Regions from separate parts of the Chryseobacterium culicis genome, predicted to be linked through region 1. Evidence: riboswitches for the same ligand, from Rfam matches in the RefSeq annotation. Region 1 holds a riboswitch; each other region holds the start of a gene.
The links. Region 1 has a riboswitch for S-adenosylmethionine ahead of CQ022_RS15745 (SusC/RagA family TonB-linked outer membrane protein). Riboswitches for the same ligand answer to the same signal wherever they lie in the genome.
Positions count from the first base shown of each region.

Region 2: linked by a shared signal. The riboswitch ahead of CQ022_RS20110 (TonB-dependent receptor plug domain-containing protein) and the one ahead of CQ022_RS15745 (SusC/RagA family TonB-linked outer membrane protein) in region 1 are both predicted to bind S-adenosylmethionine.
Region 3: linked by a shared signal. The riboswitch ahead of CQ022_RS20470 (TonB-dependent receptor plug domain-containing protein) and the one ahead of CQ022_RS15745 (SusC/RagA family TonB-linked outer membrane protein) in region 1 are both predicted to bind S-adenosylmethionine.

Region 1 covers NZ_PCPP01000002.1:593,740-598,398, forward strand. Annotated here, with positions in the region: gene pckA (phosphoenolpyruvate carboxykinase (ATP)) at 1-1,299, shown strand, start outside; gene CQ022_RS15735 (hypothetical protein) at 1,349-1,786, opposite strand; gene CQ022_RS15740 (type II 3-dehydroquinate dehydratase) at 1,852-2,259, opposite strand; SAM riboswitch class I at 2,505-2,603, shown strand; gene CQ022_RS15745 (SusC/RagA family TonB-linked outer membrane protein) at 2,687-4,659, shown strand, end outside.
Region 2 covers NZ_PCPP01000005.1:78,129-82,787, forward strand. Annotated here, with positions in the region: gene CQ022_RS20105 (alpha-amylase family glycosyl hydrolase) at 1-2,101, shown strand, start outside; SAM riboswitch class I at 2,373-2,478, shown strand; gene CQ022_RS20110 (TonB-dependent receptor plug domain-containing protein) at 2,572-4,659, shown strand, end outside.
Region 3 covers NZ_PCPP01000005.1:157,606-162,264, reverse strand. Annotated here, with positions in the region: gene CQ022_RS20470 (TonB-dependent receptor plug domain-containing protein) at 1-2,570, opposite strand, end outside; SAM-I-IV-variant riboswitch at 2,871-2,968, opposite strand; gene CQ022_RS20465 (outer membrane beta-barrel protein) at 3,087-4,659, shown strand, end outside.

The DNA.
Region 1 (4,659 bases):
GCTGAATCTAAAAAGATCTATGTAGTAGATACATTCTGCGGAACGAATGCAGATACGAGACTTAAAGTAAGATTTATCGTTGAAGTAGCATGGCAGGCGCATTTTGTTACTAATATGTTTATCCGCCCTTCTCACTATGAGCTTGAAAACTTTGGAGAGCCTGATTTCACAGTAATCAACGGTTCTAAAACAATAAACCCTAACTGGGAAGCTCAAGGATTGAATTCTGAAAACTTCATCATGTTCAACCTTACTGAAAAACTACAGATCATCGGAGGTACATGGTACGGAGGTGAAATGAAAAAAGGGATGTTCGCCATGATGAACTATTACCTTCCATTAAAAGGGATGGCTTCAATGCACTGTTCTGCTAACGTAGGAGAAAAAGGTGATGTAGCTTTATTCTTTGGTCTTTCAGGTACAGGAAAAACGACTCTGTCTGCAGATCCGAAAAGATATCTTATTGGTGATGACGAGCATGGTTGGGATAACAACGGAGTATTTAACTATGAAGGTGGATGCTACGCTAAAGTGATCGACTTATCTGAAGAAAAAGAACCGGATATCTTTGCTGCTATTAAAAGAGATGCACTTCTTGAAAACGTTGTTGTGAACAATGGAGTAGCAGATTATACAGACGGATCAATCACTGAGAATACAAGAGTTTCTTATCCAATTTATCATATCAACAAAATTGTATTGCCTTCTAAAGCTGGTCATGCTAAGAAGATTGTTTATCTTTCAGCAGATGCATTCGGAGTACTTCCTCCAGTTTCCATCTTGAATGAAGATCAGGCTCAATACCACTTCCTTTGCGGTTATACATCAAAACTAGCTGGAACAGAAAGAGGAATTACAGAACCTCAACCATCTTTCTCACCTGCATTTGGTGAAGCATTCCTTACATTACACCCAACAATGTATTCTAAAACATTGATCGGTAAAATGCAAGAGCACGGAGCTAAAGCATATTTGGTAAATACAGGTTGGAATGGTACAGGAAAGAGAATTTCTCTGAAAGATACAAGAGCAATCATTGATGCAATCATTGACGGATCTATCGATAACGCTCCTAAAACTCAGGTTCCAATCATGAATCTTGAGATTCCTACTGAATTGCCAAACGTTTCTACAGGTATTTTAGATCCTAGAGATACCTATGAAAGCGCTTCAGAATGGGAAGAAAAAGCAAAAGATCTTGCTTCAAGATATATCAAAAACTTTGAGCAGTATTGTGATACTGAAGAAGGTAAGAAATTAGTTGCTTCAGGACCTCAGTTACAGGAACAGACTATTTAATAGTTCTCTATAACATAAAAAAAGCCTCATCATTGATGAGGCTTTTTTATTAATATTTTTGACAGTTTTCAATCAATTCATCCTGCTCATCAAGTTTTAAGACTGTTGATTTGATTGATTCTTCAGTTAAATGTTTTATGATCATAAAATGTTTTGAAGAAAAATAAGATTCTTCGTCCAATATCTTATCTAAATACTTTGGAGTAGTGAAAGTCATCCAGTATTTTACTTTGTTGGAAAATTCAATGGTTACTTCTATAGCATCAGCTTCAACATTTTCTATTTCATCATCTATATGAATGGAAATGATTTCTGATTCTTTATCTGCACTGAAATATAACTTTGAATACCACCTAAGTTTTCCCTCATCATTCCAGATTTTTATATTTTCAACGTTGATTTCTTCGATAATATAAGATTTTCTCTTCGTTAATTGCCCGGAATACGGCCCAATGATTTTACAATAAATCTTATCCTTTATCTTCATCAATTATTTTCTTACTATCCTTAATTATCTGTGAAAATCTGCGCGATCTGTGGGAAAAGTATAAATTACTTCAAACTTAATATAGCCAATCTATATCCATCCATTCCAAAGCCAGATAAAACTGCATCCGTATTAGCTGCCGTTACAGATTTCTGGCGGAATTCTTCTCTTTTGTAGATATTACTGATATGTACTTCTACTTTTGGCTTGCGGATATTCTTTAAACAATCAGCGATAGCATAAGAATAATGGGTAAATGCTCCCGGGTTAATCACCACTGCATCAAAATTATCCTCCTGAAGTCTGTTGATAAGCTCGCCCTCAATATTGGACTGGTAATATTGTATTTCATGAGACTGAAACTCGGATTTTAAATTTTCCAAATAACTTTCCATGGAAATACTTCCATAAATTTCCGGTTCGCGGGTGCCCAAAAGATTGAGATTAGGCCCATTTATAATCAAAACTTTCATACTATAAAATTAAAAAGTTTTTTCAATTAATAATACAAAAATTATGGTGTCCTCAAATATTTGTTCCATTGAATTATTAATAATGATATTTGTCATGTTTGAATAAATGGTAACGGCTACAACTCCTTATTGTAATGAGTTTTATTAAAATTTTATGTTAATTATTAGAAATTTATCATGAAAAATAAATAAGTCTACTTGTTTTGTAGACTAAAAGTTTTTAGCTTTGCAAACATATTTCGATCGGCTTATAAAGAAAGATGGAGGGAACTGACCCCGTGAAGTCTTAACAACCTACCCATTGGGCAAGGTGTTACGTTCAGCCTTTTAAGGAAAAATAAGCATTTGGTTTATCGTATTTATCGATGCCCTTTGCTGACTTTTCTGCAAAGGGCTAAATTTTAATATATGATAAATAAAATTGATTATGATTAGTAAAACTTTATTTAATTCTAAAGCTTGGATACCTCCGGTTGCTGCTTTTTTTCTGGGAATTACCAGTGTAAATGCACAGAATTCCAAACCGAAAAAAGATAGCCTTCATGAAAAAGAAATTGATGAAGTAGTAGTGGTAGCTTACGGAAAAGCGAAAAGAAACAGCTATACCGGTTCCGTAGCTACAATTTCCAGTGATAAAATCAATAACAGACCTGTAACGAATATTACGAAAGCATTAGAAGGACAGGTTGCAGGGATTCAGACTACCAGTGCATCAGGCCAGCCGGGTGCTGTTTCCACGATCCGAATCAGAGGAATTGGTTCAATAAGCGCTTCCAGTGATCCGTTATATGTAGTGGATGGAATTCCTTTTGATGGAAATCTGAACTCTATCAGTCCCAGCGATATCGAATCTATAAGTGTTCTGAAAGATGCTACAGCAAGTGCTTTGTATGGTTCAAGAGGAGCAAATGGGATCATTATCATTACTACAAAATCAGGTAAAAAAGGGGAAGCAAAAGTTAATTTTAATATCAGTCAGGGATTTTCCGGAAGAGCCGTAAAAGACTATGAACAGGTAAATACAGATCAATACTTTCAATTATATTGGGAAGCATTGAGAAATGGATATCAATCCGGGAAAGTTTCTTCTCAGCAAGCTGCGCAGATGGCAACAGACAATCTTGTTTCTTCATTGGGCATTAATCCATATGGGACAGCTTATCCAAAACCGATAGGTACAGATGGAAAACTATTACCTGGTGCATCACCACTTTGGAATGATGACTGGAGAGATATCTTGCAGAGAGTGGCTTCAAGAAATCAGGTGGATCTTGATATCAGCGGAGGAAGTGAGAAAAGTAATTATTTCTTCTCTCTGGGGTATCTGGATGATAAAGGAATGGCAATTGAATCAGGATATAAAAGATATAATACCCGATTGAAAATCAATTCTGAAGTAAAAAAATGGCTGAATGTTGGGGTGAACTTAAGTTATACAAACAGTATTCAGCAGGCACCTACTTCTTCAGATTCCAAGGCCAGTAACATCATCAATGCCGCAAGATTTATTCCTTCATTCTATCCTTATTATGAAAGAAATGCAGATGGAACTTATATTTTGGATGCTGATGGAAACCCGATTTATGATTTTGGAAAATACAGACCCACGAATGCGCTTCAGAATCAAAATGCCGCAGCAACCTTACCATTAGACAAAAACGAAAATAAAGAGGATAACTTTTCAGGGAAAGGATTCATGGAATTTACTTTCTTGCCGGAGCTAAAATTCAAGACGAGTTTCTCTGTGGATTTGGTGAATTATAACGGACATTATTATTCAAATCCATTATTGGGGCAAGGCGCAGAGATTGGAGGATCGGTGACGAAAACCAATACCAGAACGCTTTCTTATACAACCAGTAATATTCTGACGTATGATAAAAAGTTTGGAAAACATCATGTAAATGCATTAGCAGGACACGAATTCTACAAATATGATTATCAGACAATCTCCGGAACAAGAAGTCAGTTCTCACTGCCTTACTATTATGAGCCGGATGCCGCTTCTTTACTGGGAAGTTTCAGCGGAAACAGTAATAAATTGAGTTTATTGAGTTTCCTTGGAAAAGTAGAGTATGATTATAACAATACCTATTTCTTATCTGCATCAGGAAGGGCAGACAGCTCTTCGAGATTTGCAAAAGATAACAGATGGGGAAGATTCTGGTCAGTAGGAGGTTCATGGAAAATTTCAAATGAAGAATTTGTCAAAAGTTTAAATGTTTTCAATCAATTGACATTGCGTGCCAGCTATGGAGGACAAGGAAATGATAAACTGCTTAGACCAAACGGACAGCCGCTTTATTATGCATATCAGGAGTTGTACAGATTTATCAGTCTTGGTGGAGAACCGGGAACAACGCTGGAAAAAACGTCTACCAATAATGTGAAATGGGAAAC
Region 2 (4,659 bases), on a different contig from region 1:
GACCAAAGTGGGACTTGCTTTATATGCGCCGGGTAAAAACTTTGTGCATGTCATCGGAAGTTTCAATAACTGGACAGTGAATGATTCTTATTTAATGAAAAGAGACACCACAAACCCGGATCTTTATTGGATTGAACTCAACGGGATTACCCCTCAACAGCTCTACACTTTCCAATACAGGACCAATGATTTGAGAAAAATAGCAGATCCTTATTCACCACAAATATTATCTTCTTATGATGATCCGTGGATTTCGGCTTCTACCTATCCAAACTTACCTGCATTTCCTGCCGGACAGGGTTTTGAAGTGTCAACATTTAAAACAGGGCAGACAGCCTATAACTGGCAGGTTACCAATTTTCAGAGACCCGCGAAACAAGATCTGGTGGTGTATGAATTATTATTGAGAGATTTTACACAGGAAAAGAACTGGCAGTCATTGATTAATAAAATTTCTTATTTAAAAAATCTAAAAATCAATGCTATAGAACTACTTCCGATCATGGAATTTGACGGAAACCTTTCGTGGGGATACAATACTTCCTTCCATTATGCATTGGACAAAGCTTATGGAACTCCTGAAAAATTCAAAGAATTTGTAGATCTGTGCCATCAGAACGGAATTGCTGTTATTCTTGATGTTGCGTTTAATCACGCTACAGGACGTTCACCTTTGGTAAGGCTGTGGAATGTAGATCCTGATGGTGACGGCTATGGAAATGTTGCGCCAGACAACCCTTATTTTAATCAGGTTCCGAAACATTCGTACAATGTATTTAATGATTTTAACCATACAAGTCCTTCAACGCAATATTACGTTGAAAGATGCCTTCAGCAATGGCTGACTGAATATCACATAGACGGATTCCGTTGGGATTTAACAAAAGGTTTTACCCAAAGCTGCTCTGAAAATGATGAAGCCTGTACCAATGCTTATCAACAGGATAGAGTGGATATCATGAAGCATTATGCTGACAGACAGTGGGCTATAGACCCGAATTCTTACATGATTTTTGAACATCTGGGAACTGATGCAGAGGAACAGCAATGGGCAAACTACAGGATAGTAGAAGGAAAAGGCGTTATGCTTTGGAATAAGCAGACAGAGCCTTACAACCAGAATACAATGGGGTATCAGGAAAACAGCAATTATGACCGTATGAATCACAGTCTTCATGGTTTTACCAATATGAGTGCTGTAGGATATGGAGAAAGCCATGATGAAGAAAGGCTGATGTTTAAAAACCTTGCCTATGGCTCCACTAATGGGAGCTATGATGTTAAAAACCTGAATACAGCTCTTGAAAGGATGAAAACTTTCGGTGCCACGTTCTTTACCATTCCCGGTCCGAAAATGATCTGGCAGTTTGGAGAATTGGGATATGAATTCAGCATCAACAGATGTGCTAACGGAACTATCGACAGCGGATGCAGAACAGATGAGAAACCTGTTGCATTTACATTAGGATATGATACCAATGCAAACAGAAAAGCAGTTTATGATACATGGGCTAAAATCATCAATATCAGAAATACCCATCAGGTTTTTAAATCTAAAACGTACAGTATAGAATCCAATAACCTTACGAATGATCCCAATGGGCTGATCACGAGAATTTATGTGTATGATGCAGCAATTACAACTGGAATAAAAAATATAGTAGTATTGGCTAATTATACTACTTCTTCCCAAAATGTGGTGCCTTATTTCCCTTACACAGGTCAATGGCAGAATCTGATGGATGATAGTATTTCGAATGTGGCTTCTACAACAACTCCGATTACTTTACAGCCTGGAGAATTCAGAATATTTGGAAACTATGCAGGTGCTTTGTCAACAATGGATATCAATGCAGGAAACAAATTGTCCCTTCAGGTTGGAGACAATCCGATACAAAACGGAATCGCTCGATTCATTTTCAATAAAGCAAAAAACGGAGAAATTTTAATTTTTGATATGACGGGTAAAAAGCTGGACTCTTTCAAGCTAGATAAAGAAAACGGTACTCATGAAACGAAAATCAGTTATCCACCGGGAACCTATCTGGTACAGCTGAAATCGGACACCGGAATTGCCATTCAAAAGATGATGATCAAATAAAAACAAATTATAAAGTTGTTTAACTTATCAAAAATGTTGAATATAGTAAAACCATTAAGAAGGATTTAAGAAATAAAGGGTAGTTAAGATGAATTATTCTGATTTTTAAGCTTAAAGCGAAGCTTATCTTAATACTCTTATCACCTTAATATCATCTTAATGTTTCAAAAATAAAAGTGTAAACAAGTTCTATAAAATAATGAAAGGCAGATTTGCAGTACAGCAGATCTGCTTTTTTGTATATTTAAAAAAATAGTCTACTTTTGCAGTAGATTTATCAAGAAAGGTGGAGGGATTTGGCCCGGTGAAACCTTAGCAACCTGCACGATTCCAGAAGTGTAAAGGTGCTAATTCCAACCCGGAGGGGGAGATAAGTGAAGTCAATATTCTATATGAATTCCATTTCTTGAAGTCTTGTGTATCTGCGGAAAGATCCGTCAGACTCGTATTATTAATTGGCAAGAACAAAAATGAAAAAATTAAGCACAGCTGTATTATTGCTTGGGGCAATGTTAGTCGCTGCTCAGGAGAATGAGGAGAAAGGCAAAGAAATAGAAGATATCATCATTGTCGGAAACCGAAATGTCAAAAGAACAAAACTGGAAACACCAGTTCCTGTAGATGTTATTAATATTGACAAAATACAAAGAAGTTCTCCACAAATGACGGCTCAGGATCTCCTGAACTATGTGATTCCATCGTTTAATGCCGTGAGACAGTCTGCTTCTGATGGGACAGAGCATATTGATCCTGTAACCTTAAGAGGAATGGGGTCAGATCAGATCCTGGTTTTACTTAACGGAAAAAGAAGACATTCTACCTCTTTAGTTAATTATCAGAATACTGTTGGAAACGGATCTGTAGGAACAGATTTAAGTACAATTCCTGTCATTGCGATTGATAGAATAGAAGTGTTAAGAGATGGAGCTGCAGCACAATACGGTTCTGATGCCATTGCAGGAGTGATCAATATTATTCTTAAAAAAAATACGGGAGCCTCAGCAAGTCTTACGTATGGATTGACTGGAAGAAATGATGGGGATACTTATCAGGCAGGAGCCAATTATGGGACTTCATTAGGAAAAAAAGAGGGTTATATCAACCTTTCCCTACAATTAAGCCATAGAGGAAAAACAACACGAACTCAAAATCATGATCTGGATATTTTTGGAAATAATTTTGCCTATGCATTTGCTGATGATCCGGAAGCGGCAAGAGCAGCAGATGATGCAAAGATTAAAGAACGAGGATTAACCCGTGACGATTTTAATTTTCAGATCGGAGATGCACAGATCAGACAGGGACAGTTGTTTTTCAATGCAGAATACCCTTTTAATGATCAATTTAAAATCTATTCTTTTGGAGGCTTCAGCATCAAAGAAGGAAAAGGGTTTGGTTTCAGAAGACTTCCAAGCGAAACGTCTAATGTGGTTTCATCCATTTATCCGAACGGATTTCAGGCAAATCTCGGATCACAAGTGTATGATGTCTCCTATGCTGTAGGAGCAAAATATAATGTTAATGATTGGTTTTTTGACCTTAGCAATACATTCGGAAGCAATACATTCAATTACAATGTTAGCAATACCAATAATGCATCTCTAGGAGCAAATTCACCAACCCGTTTTTATGCTGGAGCACACAGCTTTCTTCAAAACACAATTAATCTTGATGTTTCCAAAAAGATAAACCGTTTCAATATCGGATTCGGGGGAGAGTTCAGATTGGAACAATACCAGATCAAACCCGGTGATGAAGCTTCTTATACCCAATATGACACCAACGGAAATGTTGCCACTGAAGGATCAACAGTGCTTGGAGCGGGCGGATCTCAATCTTTTATCGGATTCTCTCCAAACAATGCAGTGAAAAAAGACAGACATTCCACGGCAGTATATGCAGATGTTTCCTATGATCTGGATAAAAAACTGAATATTGACGCTGCTGCCAGATTTGAAAATTATTCAGATTTTGGAAATACCCTGAATGGGAAATTAGCAGTGCGATATGAATTTGTAAAAAATTATGCAATTAGAGCAGCTGTGGGAACAGGTTTTAGAGCTCCTTCCCTTCAACAACAGTATTTTAATAACTCTTATGCCGATATTTCTACTTCCGGTTCAGGAATTGTAACCAAAGGGATTTTTCGAAATGATAGCGAAGCAGCCAGAATTCTTGGGTTTGATAAGCTTAAACAGGAAACGTCTGTCAATGCAAGCGCTGGATTTACCCTGAGACCTTTAAACAAACTCTATATTTCGGTAGACGGATACTGGATAAAAGTAAAAGACAGGATTGTAATTACCAGCAATATTACCGATCCCAGACTGGATCAGTTTAACGTAGAAAGCGGAAGATTCTTTACAAATGCCATCGATACTGAAACAAAAGGAGTAGATGTAGTTGTTTCTTATGACTGGATTCTTGGAAGCGGAAATTTAAATATTAATCTTGCCGGAAACTATACAGAAACAAAAATCACAGACTTTCATTTTCCGGAAAACTTAGGAACTCCTCAAAATGAATTCTTTGGCCCGGATCAGATCAACATCATTGAA
Region 3 (4,659 bases), on a different contig from region 1:
AAATCATATCCTACAGATAAATCTGTTATCAAACGGTTATTAAGGACGAAATGCTCTGTACTTCCCGTTACTCCATCAAAATTAGCATCTAAAACATCTGCATCTGTCACTTTACCAAAGAATGAATTACGCAGCAGGAAAGTAAAACCGGAAACTCTTAACGTATTGGATAAGGTAGCTTTTACACGCGGTACAGCTTCTTCAAAATATACTCTATTAGGCTCTGAGAAATAATTATCAATCTGACTTACCAATTTAGGTGATGCATGGATATCTCCAATTCTTCTGGTCTGATTAAGGTTAAGTCCAAAATTATTTTCCAAAGAAATTCCTGATGAAATCTTTGAATTCTGAGAAATTGTAATATCCAAACCTTTTGTCTGAGAGTCCACCGCATTGGCAAAAAAGTTGGCAGCGCTTGCTCTTGCCAGATCAAACGCATCCTGAAGAACGGCCTGATCAGAGCCTGGAGTAAAATTACCATTAGGACGGAAGAAGAGATCAGTCAGTACTACCCTGTCTTTAATCTTTATTAAATAAGCATCAGCAGTGAAAGTAAGGCTTAATGCCGGAATTTTCCAGGTAATTCCTGTGCTGTAGGATTGTGAGGTTTCCTGTTTCAGTTTTGGAATCCCCAATGCCTGTGCAGCTTCAGAGTTATTTCTGAAAGTACCTACCTGTGTAGTTTTTCCCTGCTGAATCAGTGTAGAAGTAGAGCTATAATAGATTTGAGCTAAAGAAGGCGCTCTAAACCCTGTAGAAACGGCACCTCTCCAGTTTAGATTGGGAGCCAGTTTTACATTGGTTGCCAGTTTATAATTGAATGTAGATCCAAAGTCTGAATAATTTTCATACCGTAAAGCTCCTTCCAGCAACCATCCGTTGGTAACTTCAAGTTCTGCATCAGCATAAGCCGCAACACTGTTTCTATTTCCTGAAACTGCATTTTCCGGACTAAAACCTGGAAAAACCTGAGCTCCGGCTGGTCTTATACTTCCAAAAAAGTCGGTTACTTTTTCATTTTCAGGAGTTTTAGCGGTTACTACACGCCCAAAAATATCGTAAGAAACGTAGGAATTTTCTTTTCCTGCATTTACTTTATAATTTTCGTGTCGGTATTCACCCCCAAATGCAATGTTCAATCCTTTCAGAACATCATATTTTTTGGAGAAATCCAGATTGACGGTATTTTGTGAGAATTCAGATCCTCCGGCATCAAAAGTTCTCGGAGAGCTGTCTGTAAGCGAGGCATTAAACGTATTTACCACCCCAAAACCAAAAGTATTCTTCCCGAATGTATTGCTGAAATCCACATTCCAGCCATTCCATTTCCCTTTAATTCCGGCAGCAAGAGAATAATCATTTACAGCAGCTTCAATCTGAGGAAGATATCCATTGGGGGTAACGGCATTGATGTTTCTTTCATTATTCGGAAGTCTGTAAAATCCTCCGGCATTTCCAAGACGATAGCTATAGCCACCAAAAGAATATACTTTCCACTCATCATTAACAGGAATTTCAGAATTGAAAAATAACTGCCCGGACTGCAACTTAGACTGCCCGGCTCTCAGACTGAAATCTTGTCTCTCCAACCCTCTGTAATTAAGTTCCTGAGAAGTAAAATCTTTACCTAATATTTTTTGAAGGTCAGCAATACTGTTTGCTCCCGAAATCTGGGATTGAAAATCAGAACCAAAATAATCTACCTTGGCTGCATATTGTTTAACGGTATTGATAATCTGCTGAGTATTGGAAGTATTGGTAATGTTTTTATACAAACCGTCAATATTAACTCCATCCTGCAATGCTCTGTAATTAATGGCATTATAAGCATTATAAATATCTCCTTCTCTTACTCCAGCTCTTGAATAAGGATCACGGTACTGCGCAGAACCTGTAATGTTAAAAAATCCGGATTTCCCTATTTTAGCACCATAATTAAGATCTACAGAAATGGTCTGCCCATCTACCCCACCTGTGAAATTATTGGCAACAGGCGAAGCATATCCTCCTAAAAATACCTGCCCGGAAAGTCCTAATCTTTTTTTCAAACCGAGATTAACTACCCCAGCAATGGCATCTGAACCATATTGAGCAGAAGCTCCGTCTCTTAAAACCTCAATTTTTTCTAAAGCAAAGGCCGGAATAGCATTAAGGTCGGTTCCCACAGAGCCTCTTCCCGGTGTGAGGGTAACATTGATAAGGGAAGACTGATATCTTCTTTTTCCATTGAGTAAAACTAAAACCTGATCCGGACCTAATCCTCTTAAAAGTGCAGGATCTACAAAATCAGTTCCATCGTTGACCGTGTGTGAGGTGGATGAAAATGAGGGTACAATATAATTCAAAGCCTGACTGATATTGTTCGTTGGGCTTTGTTTTAAAATTTTTGAGATATTAATGATATCTACGGGAACGGGAGTATCTGTCAATGATCTTCCGGATCCTCTTGATCCAAGGATGACCACATCATCTATTTTCTTTGATTGTAAGGTATCTGTCTGCGCATAATAAAATGTTGAGATAAGCGCAATAGAAGGAACAAAGATTTTTTTCTTGAAATTATGCATGTTGTTTGTTGTTAACTTTTTTGTTGTTAAAAATTGTTTTTTGAACAATACAAATCCTGTAACCCTATATTTTAAGGTTACCATCGATTTTCGAAATGTTTGTATTATTTTTTAGAAATAGAGAAGGCTAGAAACAACAATGCATGCGCATGTAGAAATGGCATGAAAACATATCAGAATAATGAAGACTCACTTCATGATCCGAAGAATAAAAAATTACTGATGTAAGGTGATTTCCCTTGTCTTTAAACATTTGATTTTAACTTTAAAACAAAAATTCAAGATGGGAGTAATGATAGAATGATAAACATTTTTTCCGGAAGATCCGGCTTATCGATTGCAGCACCTTGCTTGTTTTTGCAGGTTGCTATCCCATCTAGAGATTCTTGATAATTACCTGGCAAAGATATAATTATTTCGGAAATAAAAAAAATTTCAGCTTAATTTTTCGATTTTCACAATTTTACCGTAACAAATTCTGTTTTTCAGCGTCTAACCGGATATCAGTAAAACATTATGAAAAAAACGATTTTCGCATTATCCTTGTTAAGCTCTGTCGTTGTTTTCTCTCAGGAAAAAAATAATAAACCTCAGGAAAAACAAATTGAAGGAGTAGTCATCACCAAAACTAAAAAAGCAGTTGAACAAAAAGCAGACCGTACTATTTTTGACTTTTCTGAGCAACCTCAACTGAATAACGGAAACGTTCTGGAAGGAATAAAAAAACTTCCCGGACTTGTATCTACCGATATTGCTGGAATGATGTATCAGGGAAAAATGCTGGAAGTATATCTTAACGGAAGACCTCTGAACATCACATCCAATGAGTTGAACTCTTTCCTGGAAGGAATGCCCGCTAATTCTGTAGAAAGAATTGAGGTAATTACCCAGCCTGGAGCTGAGTTTCCGGCTACTTCCGGAGGCGCTATCATGAATATTATCACCAACAAAAATGCCAATAAATATTTAACAGCTACTTATTCGGGGAATTATTCTTTCACGAATTATGACAAATACAGAAGCAGAACAACCAATTCTGTTAATTTAAATGCCAGAAATAAATATTTCGGATGGCAGCTGAACGTAGGACAAAATTACCGTGAAAGTATGCTGAATGGCCAGCAGGATGAGCTTTTAACGAGTCATACCGACAGATATGGACGCGGATATTTTGCAAAATCAGGATTGACTTTTGATTTAGGGCAGGACAGATTATTATTGAACTACGATATTTATCACAACAATAATGACAACTACACTTTAAGTGACGGGCATGGAGATTTGCCTTTTGAGAATAACCCTAAGGATTTAAGAGAGGCATTTTATACGTCTTCGGATGTGGCTCATACCAATAATTTGAGACAGGAAGCTGTAGTAACGTATCAGAAACGTTTTGCTGATAAATCTCAAAAACTGGACTTCCAGTTTGGGTATACCAGATCAGACAGTAAGTTTTCTCAGGACAATTTCTTTCAGGATGGTACATTTGCAGCTGCTCCAAATCTGCCAATCAATAGCCCTACCAATGGGTTGAAAGATATTCTGAACAATAAATCTGTCATGAATATTGCCAACTTCAAAGTAGATTATGCCCAGCCTATCAAGCTTCTTGACGGTGGAAAAGTAAGCTTTGGTGGATTGTATGAGAAACAGGATTATGATACGGAAAGCTTTGGCTTAACGAATCTTGAATATCAGAGACAGACTGCTTCAACCTATTTAGAGTTTCAGGCTAAATTGAAAAAGTTTGATTTCACCTTGGGTTCGCGTGCTGAAAATTATGATATTTCCGGAGTAACAAGATATTTTGATAAAAATGCAAAACTGGTGGAAGCGAATTTGATTCCCTTCAATAAGTTTAAGTTTTTCCCGAATGCAAGTGTACAATATAACATGATGAATCAGGTTTATATTGCCGCGAATTACAACAGAAAAATCAGCCTACCAAGTATTTCTGCCTTAAACCCGAATAACGTAACGTTCTCCGGACCCAGTACGGAAGTAAACGGTAACCCCAATCTGCAACCTACTATTTTTGATAATTATGAAATAAAAGTATCCGCTTTTGATTATGCATTTATCGGGTATA